One region of the Blautia sp. 2227st1_G12_2227SCRN_220401 genome, then DNA from elsewhere that is predicted to be linked to it. Evidence: riboswitches for the same ligand, from Rfam matches in the RefSeq annotation. Region 1 holds a riboswitch; each other region holds the start of a gene.
What was found. Region 1 has a riboswitch for cobalamin ahead of ABCM67_RS08535 (ABC transporter permease). Riboswitches for the same ligand answer to the same signal wherever they lie in the genome.
Positions count from the first base shown of each region.

Region 2: linked by a shared signal. The riboswitch ahead of nikB (nickel ABC transporter permease) and the one ahead of ABCM67_RS08535 (ABC transporter permease) in region 1 are both predicted to bind cobalamin.
Region 3: linked by a shared signal. The riboswitch ahead of ABCM67_RS03670 (sirohydrochlorin cobaltochelatase) and the one ahead of ABCM67_RS08535 (ABC transporter permease) in region 1 are both predicted to bind cobalamin.
Region 4: linked by a shared signal. The riboswitch ahead of ABCM67_RS03605 (cysteine-rich small domain-containing protein) and the one ahead of ABCM67_RS08535 (ABC transporter permease) in region 1 are both predicted to bind cobalamin.

Region 1 covers NZ_JBCLNI010000013.1:60,841-64,238, forward strand. The annotation lists gene ABCM67_RS08530 (MATE family efflux transporter) at 1-978, shown strand, start outside; cobalamin riboswitch at 1,126-1,300, shown strand; gene ABCM67_RS08535 (ABC transporter permease) at 1,436-2,365, shown strand; gene nikC (nickel transporter permease) at 2,381-3,244, shown strand; gene ABCM67_RS08545 (ABC transporter ATP-binding protein) at 3,225-3,398, shown strand, end outside.
Region 2 covers NZ_JBCLNI010000001.1:196,535-199,932, reverse strand. The annotation lists gene ABCM67_RS01000 (M14 family metallopeptidase) at 1-651, shown strand, start outside; cobalamin riboswitch at 936-1,125, shown strand; gene nikB (nickel ABC transporter permease) at 1,309-2,247, shown strand; gene nikC (nickel transporter permease) at 2,248-3,078, shown strand; gene ABCM67_RS00985 (ABC transporter substrate-binding protein) at 3,137-3,398, shown strand, end outside.
Region 3 covers NZ_JBCLNI010000005.1:39,773-43,170, forward strand. The annotation lists gene ABCM67_RS03665 (hypothetical protein) at 1-366, opposite strand, end outside; gene ABCM67_RS03670 (sirohydrochlorin cobaltochelatase) at 488-1,780, opposite strand; cobalamin riboswitch at 1,942-2,117, opposite strand; gene ABCM67_RS03675 (FAD-dependent protein) at 2,437-3,398, opposite strand, start outside.
Region 4 covers NZ_JBCLNI010000005.1:23,650-27,047, forward strand. The annotation lists gene ABCM67_RS03600 (phosphatase) at 243-959, shown strand; gene ABCM67_RS03605 (cysteine-rich small domain-containing protein) at 1,066-1,353, opposite strand; cobalamin riboswitch at 1,618-1,788, opposite strand; gene ABCM67_RS03610 (C40 family peptidase) at 2,020-3,398, opposite strand, start outside.

The DNA of each region.
Region 1 (3,398 bases):
GATAATGTCATTGATCTGACAATGCTATATTTGCGGCTGATCTTTGCAGGAATCCCGATCATAGCTGCTTATAATATATTTGCAGCGATCCTTCGGGCACTTGGAAACAGCAGATCTCCGTTGATCGCAATGACAGTGGCAGCAGTGATCAATGTGGGACTGGATCTGTTATTTGTGGCGGTTTTTGGCTGGGGTATAGCCGGAGCAGCAGTGGCAACCGTTATCGCACAGGGATTTTCAGCCTTGTACTGTTTGATCGTATTACGTAAAATCCCGGATATCCGCCTGGAAAAGAAGGACTTTTACAGGCAGCCCTCTATGAGCCTGCGGCTTTTGGAACTGGCGGTTCCTCTTGCGATACAGAATGTGATCATCTCCGTGGGAGGACTTGTGGTACAGTATGTGATCAATGGATTTGGTTTTCTGTTTGTGGCGGGATTTACGGCATCGAACAAGCTGTATGGGGTTTTGGAGATGGCTGCCGTTTCATATGGATATGCTATTACAACCTATGTAGGCCAGAATCTTGGTGCAAAGAAATATCAGAGGATTCGAAAAGGCGTGCGCAGCGGCACTTATATGGCAGTGCTCACTTCGGCTTTCATTTCCGGCATGATGGTACTGTTTGGACGTAATGTACTGTCCCTGTTTGTATCCGGTGAACCGGATCAGACCCGACAGGTATTGGATATAGCATATAAGTATTTGTTTATCATGGCTGTCTTTTTGTGGGTGCTGTATCTGCTGTATGTGTATCGTTCCGCTATCCAGGGCCTGGGTAATACTTTGATTCCGCTTGCCAGCGGCATTGCAGAATTTATAATGCGTGTCAGTGTTGCGCTGCTGCTGCCAAAACTGATCGGTGAAGATGGAATATACTATGCAGAGATCTGTGCATGGAGCAGTGCAGCTGTTTTATTATTCGTAAGTTATATGATCATTATACGGAAATATAAAGAAGTCACCGTTCATACATAATGTTATTTACTTAAGGGATCTATAATAATACAGGCAGAAAATATCCGGGTTTCACTATGAAATGTTCAGATATTTTATATTTGACAAAAAACTATTTATATAAAAAGAAAAGTATGATATTATAATATTTATTCATTGCAACTATGAAAATTGAATAGTCAGAAGGGTGTACAAAGTACTTAATAAGGAATCTGGTGAAATGCCAGAACAGCCACCGCTACTGTGACAGGGACGAAAACCAAAATATCACTGGAGAGATCCGGGAAGATGGTAAGTAGGAAGAACTGGAGTCAGGAGACTTGCCTTTTTGACAGAAGAATTCTGATTCGGATGGGATACAGAAGGAATAAGCTCTGCCTGAGGTAGAGGTTTGTTTTTTGTGCTGATATGATGCTGGATCATATCAGCTTTTTTTATTTTAACCGAATAAACAGATGAAAAATGAGGAGAAATGAAAATGGGAAAAGTAATTGCAAAGCGTTTTATATTTATGATTCCGGTAGTGCTGGCGGTTACATTTATTATTTTTATGCTGAGTTTTATATCGGCAGGTGATGCGGCCAGAGTGCTGGCGGAGAAAAAATATGAGCATCCGTCACCGGAGCAGGTAGAAGAAGTACGGCATGAGGAAGGACTGGATCAGCCGGTGCTGGTACAATACGGGAAATGGCTGGATCAGGCACTTCATGGCGATTTTGGAAAATCATATTCTACCAGAAAACCGGCTTTTGAGGAATTAAAAAGATATTTTCCACAGACATTTAAACTGGCAGTTACTTCGTTTTTATTGTTGATGATCGTGTCAGTCCCTCTTGGAATTTTGTCGGCAATTTATGAAAACAGAGTTCTGGATAAAGTCATTCGCATTTTGTCGTCCCTCAGTGTATCTATGCCGTCTTTCTGGATCGGTCTGATGCTGCTCTATATATTTGGAGTAAAGCTAAAAGTGATTTCCGTGATCGGAGGAGATGCCGGAGGCATCCCGATTCTTGCGGCATTTGCCATGGATATCAGTTTCTTTGGAATTATGACGAGATTGATCCGTACCAATATGATACAGGTGCTGAAGCAGGATTACATACGTGCCAGCAGAGCTAAGGGATTGTCATCTGTAAATGTAATTTTGCGTCATGGTCTGAAAAATATCCTGATTCCTGTGCTGACACGTCTGGTATCAATTGTGATCGGTTTTTTCTGTGGCTCAGCTGTGATAGAAAGTATTTTTTCAATTCAGGGAATCGGAAATCTGGCATTGAAATCCGTGATCTCAAAAGACACTCCGGTGCTGCAATGTTTTATCTTTATTCTGGCTGTTGGCATTGTAGTATTAAATTTTCTTGTGGATATCGCCTATTCTGCGATTGACCGGCGAATCCAGTTAAAGTAAAGGAGAGATCATAGAATGGGAAGCAGAAGAAAGCAGAAAACAGAAAAAAGCATGATCCAGAATCTGTACTGGAAACAGGTATTCCGGTCACCGAAAACAAAAATAGGATTGATGGTGGTCATAATTTTTGCATTGGCAGCTATTTTTGCACCTGTATTAGCGCCGCATGATCCACTGCTTGTGGATGTTTCGATAAAATTAAAGAATCCGTCGGCGGCATATCCTTTAGGTACTGATCAGCTGGGACGATGTATTTTATCAAGACTTCTCTGGGGTAGCCGGTATTCACTGAGCTATAGCTTTACGGTGCTTCTGATCACTGTATGTGTCGGGGTGCCGATCGGACTGTTTGCCGGATATGTAGGTGGAAAAATCGATTCCATAATTATGAGGATTATTGATGTATTTATGGCTATGCCGGTCTTTATTGTGGCACTTGCCATTGCAGGAACCGTAGGAGCCAGCGGCGCTCATCTGATCCTGTCCTTATCGGTCGTATCCTGGGCAGAATATGCAAGGCTTGCCCGAGCATTGACACTTCAGGAAAAAAATAAAAATTATATGACCGCACTAAAAGCCGGTGGCTGCGGCCACGCAAGGATCATATTTAGGCATGTATTGAGAAATATCCTGCCATCTGTGATCGCACTGGCAACAATGGAAATCGGTTCGATCATTCTGTCAATTGCCGGTTTTTCCTTTATCGGCCTTGGTGTGCAGGCACCGACACCGGAATGGGGGATCATGCTCAGTGACAGTAGAAGTTATATTCAGACTTATCCAAGACTGATGTTTTATCCGGGCATACTGATCATGATCATTGTTCTGGCATTTAATTATTTGGGGGAGGGAATACAGAATGGAACAGCCCAAAAATGATGTCCTAAAGGTAAAAAGACTACATGTGGAGTTTCAGACATCTCACGGAATGGTTCATGCAGTAAAAGATGTCAGCCTGGAAGTAAAACGCGGAAGGATCCATGCTCTGGTGGGAGAAAGCGGAAGCGGCAAGTCAGTTACCTCTCTGACGATC
Region 2 (3,398 bases), on a different contig from region 1:
GTTTTCCCCGGAGATCCTGAGGGAACAGCTGCAGATCGTATTGCCTATGCTATAGTGACAAAGCTTTTTTCCATAGCAGATTATTATATCGACCTGCATAGCGGAGATGGGTTCGAACAGCTTCATCCCTATGTTTATTATGTAGGGGTTGTAGATGAAAAGACAGCAGAGAAATCATTACATATGGCACGGCATATCGGCGTAAAATATGTGGTCCGTTCCACAACCGCCACAGGTGGCGCCTACAATTATGCTTCTTCTCTTGGAATTCCAAGTATTCTCATCGAAAGAGGCGGACACAGCTACTGGACCTGGGAGGAAGTAGAACAGGATAAAAGAGACGTCCGTCACCTTGTTTTTCATCTCCAGGGAAAGAAATGTCATGGTCTGAAGCATTACCGTCAGATGCTTCTTGAAAATGTAGTCTATGAATATGCGCCGTATACCGGATGCTGGTATCCATCCAAGAAGCCTGGAGAGTACTTCTTTAAGGGAGAAGAATTGGGTGAACTGAGAGATTACTATGGAAATTTACTTTACACATCTATTGCAACTGAAAACGGAGTCGTACTTTATCAGACAGCCAGTCTGAACATTATTGAAGACGGACCAATGATCGCATATGCAGCGATCACGGAGACTCTGACCTGATAGTAAACAACCTTTTCAGAACGCTTCTGTCTGAAATCATATTGAAACAGTAAGAAAACCGGGTTTTACCATTTGCTATTCTATTTGTAAAAATAGCGAGGTAAAATCCGTGTTTTTTTAGCAGATCAGATAAATCCAATTGTCAAATCCCCCATGGGGGATATATACAATTCAAGCATCTTTAACAAAATTTATGAGTTTTCTAAAAATATAACATTTTTCCATAGACATAAACTATAGTTTTATCATATAATGTTTCAGTAATTTGACAGCATTTGCTGATTTTCACATCAGCCGTTGTAAGTTCTGAGAGGATTAATAGGGAAACCGGTGTAAATCCGGTACGATCCCGTCACTGTAAGGGGAAATCCTCAGACAAAGTACCACTGGTCGAGTGCGTGAGAAATAGACCGGGAAGGTGTCTGAGGGTAAGGATCCTAAGTCAGGAGACCTGCTTGCAATTGTTTTAAAATGATTCTTACGGAAGATAGGAAGCATATTTATTTTGTGTGCCCGTATTTCGTCACGGGCTTTTTTCGTGCAAATTTTCTAAAATTCCATGCATATTCTGCATATTAAGAATCCAATAGTTTCTTTTATCTAACTAAATTAAAACGGCAATGTTAAAATCGCATCAAATGAGGAAAGGAGTAAAACGTGACAAAGAAACAAGTAGGAAAAAGATTTCTCCAGATCATCATTGTATTATTTGGAATCAGCTTTTTCACATTTGGACTGACCTACCTGTCACCTGGTGATCCTGCGGAGATCATGCTGACAGAGTGTGGTAATCTTCCTACACCAGAGCTTCTGGAACAGACAAGACATGAGCTTGGCCTTGATCAGCCCTTTCTCGTGCAGTATGGTTCCTGGCTGAAGGGTGTTGTTACAGGAGATATGGGACAGTCCTATTCTTTCAAAATGCCGGTAACAGATAAACTGGTATCCTGTTTCTGGCCGACGCTGAGGATGTCGTTGCTGGCACTTCTGATGATGGTCATTATTTCCATACCGCTTGGAATCCTGGCCGCTGTATATCAGAACAAATTCCCGGATTATTTTGTGAGAGGAATTACCTTTGTGGGAGTATCTGTTCCAAGCTTCTGGCTGGGCCTGATCCTTCTCAGCATCTTTGGTGTTCAGCTTCGCTGGATCAATGTTGCAGGAGGCAGTACGGATTTTAAATCCATGATCCTCCCGGCGCTGACTCTTGCACTTGCCATGTCTGCAAAATATACCAGACAGGTAAGAAGTGCAGTGCTGGAGGAACTTCATCAGGATTATGTCACAGGTGCAAGAATGCGTGGAATCAAGGAAAGCGTCATTCTCTGGAAACACGTCCTTCCTAATGTTATGCTTCCGCTGGTAACGCTGTTGGGACTTTCCCTTGGAAGTCTTCTGGGAGGTACTGCAGTTGTAGAGATCATTTACAACTGGCCCGGAATGGGAAATATGGCAGTAAAAGCAATTTCCTGTCGTGACTATCCTCTTGTACAGGGCTATGTACTCTGGATCGCGATCCTGTACATGTGCATCAACCTGCTTGTGGATCTGTCCTATACTTATCTCGATCCAAGACTTAAGGAGGATAGATAATTGAAAAAGGTATTACGAACATTCAAAGAAAATAAACAGTTCACTCTTTTCTTCATTCTGGGTCTCGTGGTGATCGGAATTGCGATCTTTGCGCCGCAGCTCTCACCATATGATCCACTGAATGCAGTTATGACCGAATCACTGCAGGAGCCAAGTTCCGCTCATCCGTTCGGAACGGATAAGCTTGGACGAGATCTTCTTTCCCGTGTTATCTTCGGAACAAGAACCTCTCTGATCATGACCTTATGTCTGGTTGCGGTGATCTTTGTCATCGGTACATTTTTAGGAGTTATTGCCGGATATTTCGGCGGCGTTGTGGATGCAGTGATCATGCGTATCGCAGATATGATGATCTCCTTCCCTGGGCTTGTACTGGCCATTGCTATTGCCGGTATGCTTGGACCAAACCTGGTCAATGCCGTTATCTCCATTGCGGCTGTAAGTTGGACAAAATATGCCCGTCTTGCACGAAGTATGGTCTTGAAAGTCAAGAAGAGTCTTTACATAGAGGCAGCTATAGTAAACGGAACAAAGACCTGGAAAATTCTTCTTGTACACATTCTTCCCAACATGGTAACCCAGATGGTGGTAACTGCGGCAGCAGATATCGGAACCATGATGCTGGAGCTGGCTTCCCTTTCATTCCTGGGATTTGGTGCAACTGCGCCGACACCGGAGTGGGGACTGATGCTGAATGAAGGAAGAACCTACATGGCAAAGGCGCCATGGCTTATGATCTACCCTGGTATCGCTATCGTGATCTGTGTTGTTGTTTTCAACATGCTTGGAGACAGCATCCGTGATGTACTGGATCCGCGCCAGGATCAATAAAACAACTCTGTAACAAACCAACACCATATAATCAGTATATTATCTTTAGGAGGATGAAATGAGAAATAATGTAGTTAAAAAAGTGCTGGCTGCTACACTTGCATGTATGATGACCCTTTCAATGACAACAGTGGCTCAGGCAAAAGGTGACAAAAAAAGTGATAAGGAGATCACCATCGGAGTAACAAGCTTTGCAGATACACTGGAGCCGACAGAGCAGTATTTCAGCTGGGTTGTATCCCGTTATGCGATCGGTGAGTGCCTTACAAAATTCGATGAGAACGGTGAGATCGTTCCATGTCTTGCGGAAAAGTGGGAAA
Region 3 (3,398 bases), on a different contig from region 1:
CTCAATGATCTCTGCTCCGTCCTTCTGGGCATCCTCGGCAGTTCCCGCAAACAGGTTAACGATCTTCTTGGAAACCAGACTTACGTGGATGGTCATTTTACCATCTTTGACCGTGAGCTCTCCTTTTTTGTCATTGGCCTCATTTACATGAAACATGCTACTGTCTGTCTCAAACTCTGCTGTATAAACGCCATCTTCCAGGGTATCTGCTTTGGCTGCATCTGTATCCTTTTCTTCGGAAGCTTCTGCTTCCTCACCGGACTCTGTTTTTGTTTCATCTGTTTTTGCCATCGCAGGCACAGAGCCCAGCACCAGGACTGATGCACTTGCCATTGCAAGAATTAAGTTTACATAGCGTTTTTTCATGATAATCTTCTCCCTTCCATAGATACAGCAATCTGCCCGGAAAACAGTCTTCCTGATCTTTCCGGGCAGTTACATTGATTTCTTATAGGTATCTGAACTCACTCAGATATTTTTATATTTATTATTCTGCGGACTCCTCAGCAGAATCAGCCTCTGTATCTGCTGCTGCATCAGAATCTGCGGACTCCTCAGTGCTTCCCAGAGAATCGATGGCTGCCTTTGTATGCTCTACATAAAGCTTCTCAACTGCTTCGATTCTTCCAAGACCCTCGATCTGGCAGTCAACCTTATCGAAGTTTCCGGATGCTACAAACTGGCTCTTCCAGGAATCCTCCTCATCACCGGCCATATCGTTATTTGCATGGTCTCCGGCAACAACCATCAGCGGACGAAGAACAACGTTCTTGTATCCTGCTTCTTTTACCTTCTCGATAACCTTGTCGCAGGCTGTATCTTCCGGCTTACCCTCTACAGTACCGATGAATGCGTTCTTCAATCCAAGGTTTTCCATCTGTGTCTGCATCTGATCGTATGTAACGTTAGCTGTATGAGATGTTCCATGTCCCATGAATACGAATGCTGTGCCAGCCTCAGCTGCTGCATCCATGCTGTCAAATCCGGCCTCTTTGCAAGCCGTATCTGTGATTGCCTGAGCAACGGCTTTCTTGTCATCATTGATCACAGTTGCATCGTCTCCAACCTCACCGAGCATTGGCTCTGCGATAGCTACAGACTCGAATTTATCTTTATAGCCATTGATCGCTTCTGTCATCTCATCGTACTCAGCACCATGCATCAGATGGGTAGGCTGTACAACCAGATTCTTAACACCATTCTCTACTGCACGGTCAAGAGCCTGCTGCATGTTATCGATCACTTCATCATCTCTTGCCTCTACATGGTTGATGATGATCTGTGCTGTAAATGCTCTTCTTACAGACCAGTCCGGATAAGCTTCTGCAAGAGCATCCTCGATTCCCTTGACATCCTCTGCACGGCTGTCATTGAAGGAAGTACCAAAGCTTACAACAAGAAGTTCATTCTCGCCGATCTCATCCTGGTTACGCGGATCGTCCTTGGAAGCATCTCCTGTGTCACGTCCGAAATAATCCGGATCTGCATTCTCACCCTCTACCAGTTCTTTCTGAGCATCTGTCAGAGCATCCCATGCTTCTTTGGCTGCCTTGCAGTCCTCATCTGTTGTGTCGTTTCTTTCCTGTACATAGATCTTGTCGATCAGAGCTGCTACATTATCTGCTGCTTCCTGATCTGCATCAGAAGCCTCTGTGGTATCAGCTGCCTCAGCGTTCTCTTCTGTAGCAGAATCCTCTGCTGCCATTGCTGTTGTAGCCGCACCCATAGAGCATGTCATGGAAACTGCGAGCATCAGAGCTAACATTGTTTTTCTTTTCATTTCTCATTGTCCTCTTTTCATGTATTTCCAGAATACTGATATGTACAAAAAAGCAGCAGCTCTCTGCGGCCGCCTGCTCACACATGATTCTCTGCGCAATACAAATACATAAAAAGAAGTTCTGTATTGTTATGGAGAATACCGATTCGTAAACCGCGAATCCCTGAATCTCACAATAAGGCAGTTCTCCTGACTTGGTTCCACGCTGCTTTCCCTTCCCGGTCTCCCAGTGGTTGTAAAAGCAGCTCCCCTTTCACAGTGACGGTATCGTTCCGGATTCTCACCGGATTCTCTTTTGCACATCCGACTGGATGCAACCTTATCATTATAACATTTGCACATATTTTCTTTTACCTGGTTATTTAACTTTTACCACAAACTCATAAATTTGTCAAGATTGATGTCAGACGATTCACGGTTTTCTGTGATCTTCGCTCACAAAAAACACCTCGCGAAATATTACCAGTGAACAGTAACCGGTTTTCTCCCTGTATCTGTCAGTTATTATCAGAATACTTTCTCCAATATTCATGCACATCCTGCATAAAAAACAGCCCCTTTCTGTCATCACCCTGATATCAGAAAAGGACTGTCTTACACTGGATATTCGCAATCCGCTTCGCTACTTGCTCATAACAGATAAACTGCTTTGCAGTTTATCTGTTAAAATACTCCTGCTCCAGGTATCTGGCTACGTAGATTCCGCTGGCAGATGCATGGGAAAGAGAGTGTGTCACGCCGCTGCAGTCTCCGATAACAAAAAGACCCTTGTGGCAGGTTTCCAGATTTTCGTCGATCTCAACCTCCATGTTGTAGAATTTAACCTCCACGCCATAAAGCAAAGTATCGTCATCTGCGGTTCCCGGTGCGATCTTGTCCAGGGCATAGATCATCTCGATGATGCCATCCAGGATACGTTTCGGCATAACAAGACTTAAATCTCCCGGTGTCGCAGAAAGTGTAGGTGTTACGAAACTTTCCTCAATACGGGCTTTTGTGCTTCGTCTTCCGCGGATCAGATCTCCAAACCGCTGTACCATAACACCACCGCCAAGCATATTGGAAAGTCTTGCAATGCTCTCACCGTATCCGTTGCTGTCATGGAACGGCTCTGAGAAATGCTTGGATACCAGAAGGGCAAAGTTTGTATTGTTGGTATGCTTTGCCGGATCTTCGTAGCTGTGACCGTTTACTGTGATGATACCGTTGGTATTTTCATTCACGACAACACCTCGCGGGTTCATGCAGAAGGTACGGACCATATCCTCAAACTTCTCAGTTCTGTAAACGATCTTGCTCTCATAAAGCTCATCTGTCAGACGGCTGAAAACCTCTGCCGGAAGCTCCACACGGACTCCAATGTCCACACGGTTGGAAAGAGTCGGGATCTTAAGCTCTGTACATACCGTCTCCATCCATTTACTTCCGCTTCGTCCTGCGGAGATGATACAGTAAGTTCCCTCGTAACGCTCATCTCCTACAAAAACTGCATAACCGTCTTCAGTTTTTTCTACTTTGTCAACAGATGCGTCAAAATAGAAGTCCACATGGTCTTTCATTTTTTCATAGAGGTTCTGAAGCACCACATAGTTGATATCTGTTCCCAGATGGCGGACTG
Region 4 (3,398 bases), on a different contig from region 1:
TTCGATGTCAACGAAATCCAACATGTGTTTCTAGCTGTTTTTGTGGTTTTTATCGGTTGCGCCCTGTTGATTTTATTTGTTTTTTGTATTTTTATGTTTTTCTCTATTGACTTTGTTTTTCTGCTCTGCCATACTTGGATTTATATAGGAATTCCTTTGTTTTTCAGAAAAAATTTATGCAAAGCGGACATTCGTATTCCGCTCTGTCACATGTTCTCAAACAGTAAAAGAGGTGTATTTTTATGTATCTTTCTGATATGCATACCCACTCCATCGCCAGTGGTCACGGCACGGAATGTACCATCACAAACATGGCACGCGCAGCTGCCGAGAAAGGTCTCCGGCTTCTCGGGATCACTGATCACGGTCCCGGCACTCTGGCAGCCGGAACTTCCTCCTATTTCCGCAGCCTTACCTATTCTCCCAAAAAACATTTCGGTGTAGAATTACTCTACGGAATTGAACTGAATATCCTTGACCGCAGCGGAACGGTAGATTTAGATCAGGAATTATTATGTAAACTTGATTACGCCATTGCCAGCATGCATGCCTGGAATTACCGCTGCGGTACCAGAGCCGAAAACACAGAAGCTTTTATCAATGTAATGAAAAACCCCTGTGTAAAGATCCTCGGACATAGTGATAACACTCATTACCCGGTTAATTATGATGCGCTTGCAAGGGCTGCCAGGGAAACCGGCACGATCTTTGAGATCAACGAAGCTTCTCTTGCACCTTATGGCTATCGTGGCGACACAAGAGAAAACTGTTTCGAGATCCTTCGATGCTGCCGCAAATATGATCTGCCGCTGCTTCTTTCCAGTGACAGCCATGGCCCGGAGCATATCGGAGATTTTACCTGTGCTGCTGAGTTTGTTCATCAGGCCATGTTTCCGGAACAGCTGATCCTCAACAACCAGATTCCCAGACTCAAGGTTTTTCTCCAAACCAGAGAATGATCTTCTGTATCTTTTCCGACAGATAACAGATATTGTCCCCTCAAACAAAACAGGCCAGTTCAAACACAGGAATATATATTTCCCTGTATCTGAACTGGCCTGTTTTTTATTTTTCCCGCTGCTTCCGTACAATTTCCGCAAGCTCGCTATATTTACCTGTAACATATCCGAAATTTTCTCTTCTGTGAGGAAGCTTGCATTCGGTGCAGTCTTTGATCCCGCTTTCCGTAAAGCGGAAATTACCACCACATTTATCTCCCAGTGCATATAAAGGACAATAGCAGAACAGACAATTGAAGTTCTCCGGATCTGCCCCTTTATGGCACGGAAAATACTCACAGTTTTTGTGGCTGAAGTAAGAGTATTCTTTGCCTTCCCAGTATGGTTTCTCCATGGCTCTTTTCTCCTCTCCTGACATCCACACATAATTTTTTCCTATAAAAAAGAGGTAGCGATGCCACCCCGGGGTAGAAATATAATCCGTTCATGAGTGCGCGGAGGGAACGAATGTATCCGGAGTAGTATCGCCTGCCATTTAATCATGTATAATTCATATGAACAGGCGCATTCCATAAAAAAATGCCTACTCTCGTAAAAAAGTAGACAACGTCCCAGGGGTGCGGAGTCCCTGAAATGGTTGTTACACTTTACACGGAAGTTTAACCTCGCCATAACAAGCAGGTTTCCTGGCTCCGGGATCATGGCTCCTCTCTCCTTCTCATACATACGTACAATGGACTATGAGATTCGCTCCTCCGTTACAGTGACCGGATCGCTCAGGTTTCACACCTGATTCCCTTTTCTGTGGACTTCTGATAATCAATATATAACTGTCAGCTATCCTCAGCACTTGCTATGTTCAATATGGAATTATACTGACATTATAATAACATCCTGTTAATTATATGTCAATACTGTTTTCAATATTTATACATTTTTGAGCATATTTTATTGCTGTTCAATCCGTTCCATGGGTTTTCAATATTTTTTCCGACGTCAAAAACAGCCCGACAAACTACTGTCGGGCTGCTGTATTTTTATTTTCTGTTGTACGTTCTTATTATACAAGACGTCTTACAGATACAATTGTTCTGTATGTAGCATCATTGCTGATCTTGATCCCGTCCTGAGAGTTCGATGCATGAACGATCTGGCCATTACCCATGTAAATAGCCACGTGTCCGCCATAGCAGATCAGATCTCCCGGCTGTGCATCTGCGTAGGATACTTCTGTACCTGCATTCTGCTGCTCATAGGAGGTTCTCGGAAGGCTGACTCCGAAGTTCGCATAGACACTCTGTACAAATCCGGAGCAGTCTGCACCATTGGTAAGGCTTGTTCCACCCCATACGTAAGGATTTCCCACAAACTGTGTAGCATAATTCACAACAGAAGATCCGGAACCGCTACTGTAAGAAGAACTGTCACTGTCTGAAGATGTATCCTCTGCATTAGATGTGTCCTCTGCACTTTCTTCAGATGCGTCTGTGCTGTTATCGTAATCTGCGTCTGCATTATCCTCTGTATTCTCAGTATCCTCGGACGCATCATCATTCTCACCATTGTCTGCATCTTCATCCACATCCTCGGTGTCATCTTCTGCAGTATCCTCATCTGCATTCTCGATCACGTCGCCGTCCTCATCGTACTGTCCGTCTTCGCTCTCGTCTGCCTCATCCTGCTGTGCTTCCTGCTCTGCCTGGCGTCTTGCTTCCTCTTCTGCCTCAGCCTGTGCTCTCGCTGCTGCTTCAGCCTCGGCCTGACGTCTTGCCTCTTCCTCTGCTGCAATACGCTCAGCCTCTAATCTCTGAAGCTCTGCAGTCTGCTCTGCAAGAAGGTTTGCATAATCTGTAGCCTGCTGCTGTGCGTAGGCGATCTCATTATCATAATCTGCGGATGTGGCACGCTTCTCATCCAGCTGTGCCTGCAGGTTCTGGGACTCTGCCTCATATTCCTGCTTCATTCCCTCCAGCTCTGCCTTCTCCTGTGTGTACTGTGCCTCCAGGTTTGCCACCTGCTGGATCGTATTGGAATATTTTTCAAGACTCTTACGGTCCTGCTCATAAGTCTTCTGTGTGTACTCTGCTCTTGTAAGAAGGTCAGACAGGTTCTCTGCATTCAGCATCATCTGGAACCATGCATCGTCTCCACCCTTCTCATAGAGATACTGGATACGTTTCTTCATTGCCTCATACTGTTTCTGCTTGGCATTTTTGGCCTTCTCAAGGTTGGTCTGTGTAGATGCAATGTCGGCTTCCTTATTGGAGATATCTCCCTCCAGTGTCTGGATCGAAACCATCACGTTTACAAGATTGGCATCAAGAGTTGAAATCTCGCCTTCAATCTGTGACTTCTGTGAGGAAAGCTCATCCAATCTGGAATAAGTCGCATTCAGCTGTTCGTTAGTCGCATCCATCTCCTGCTGAAGTGCTGCCTCTT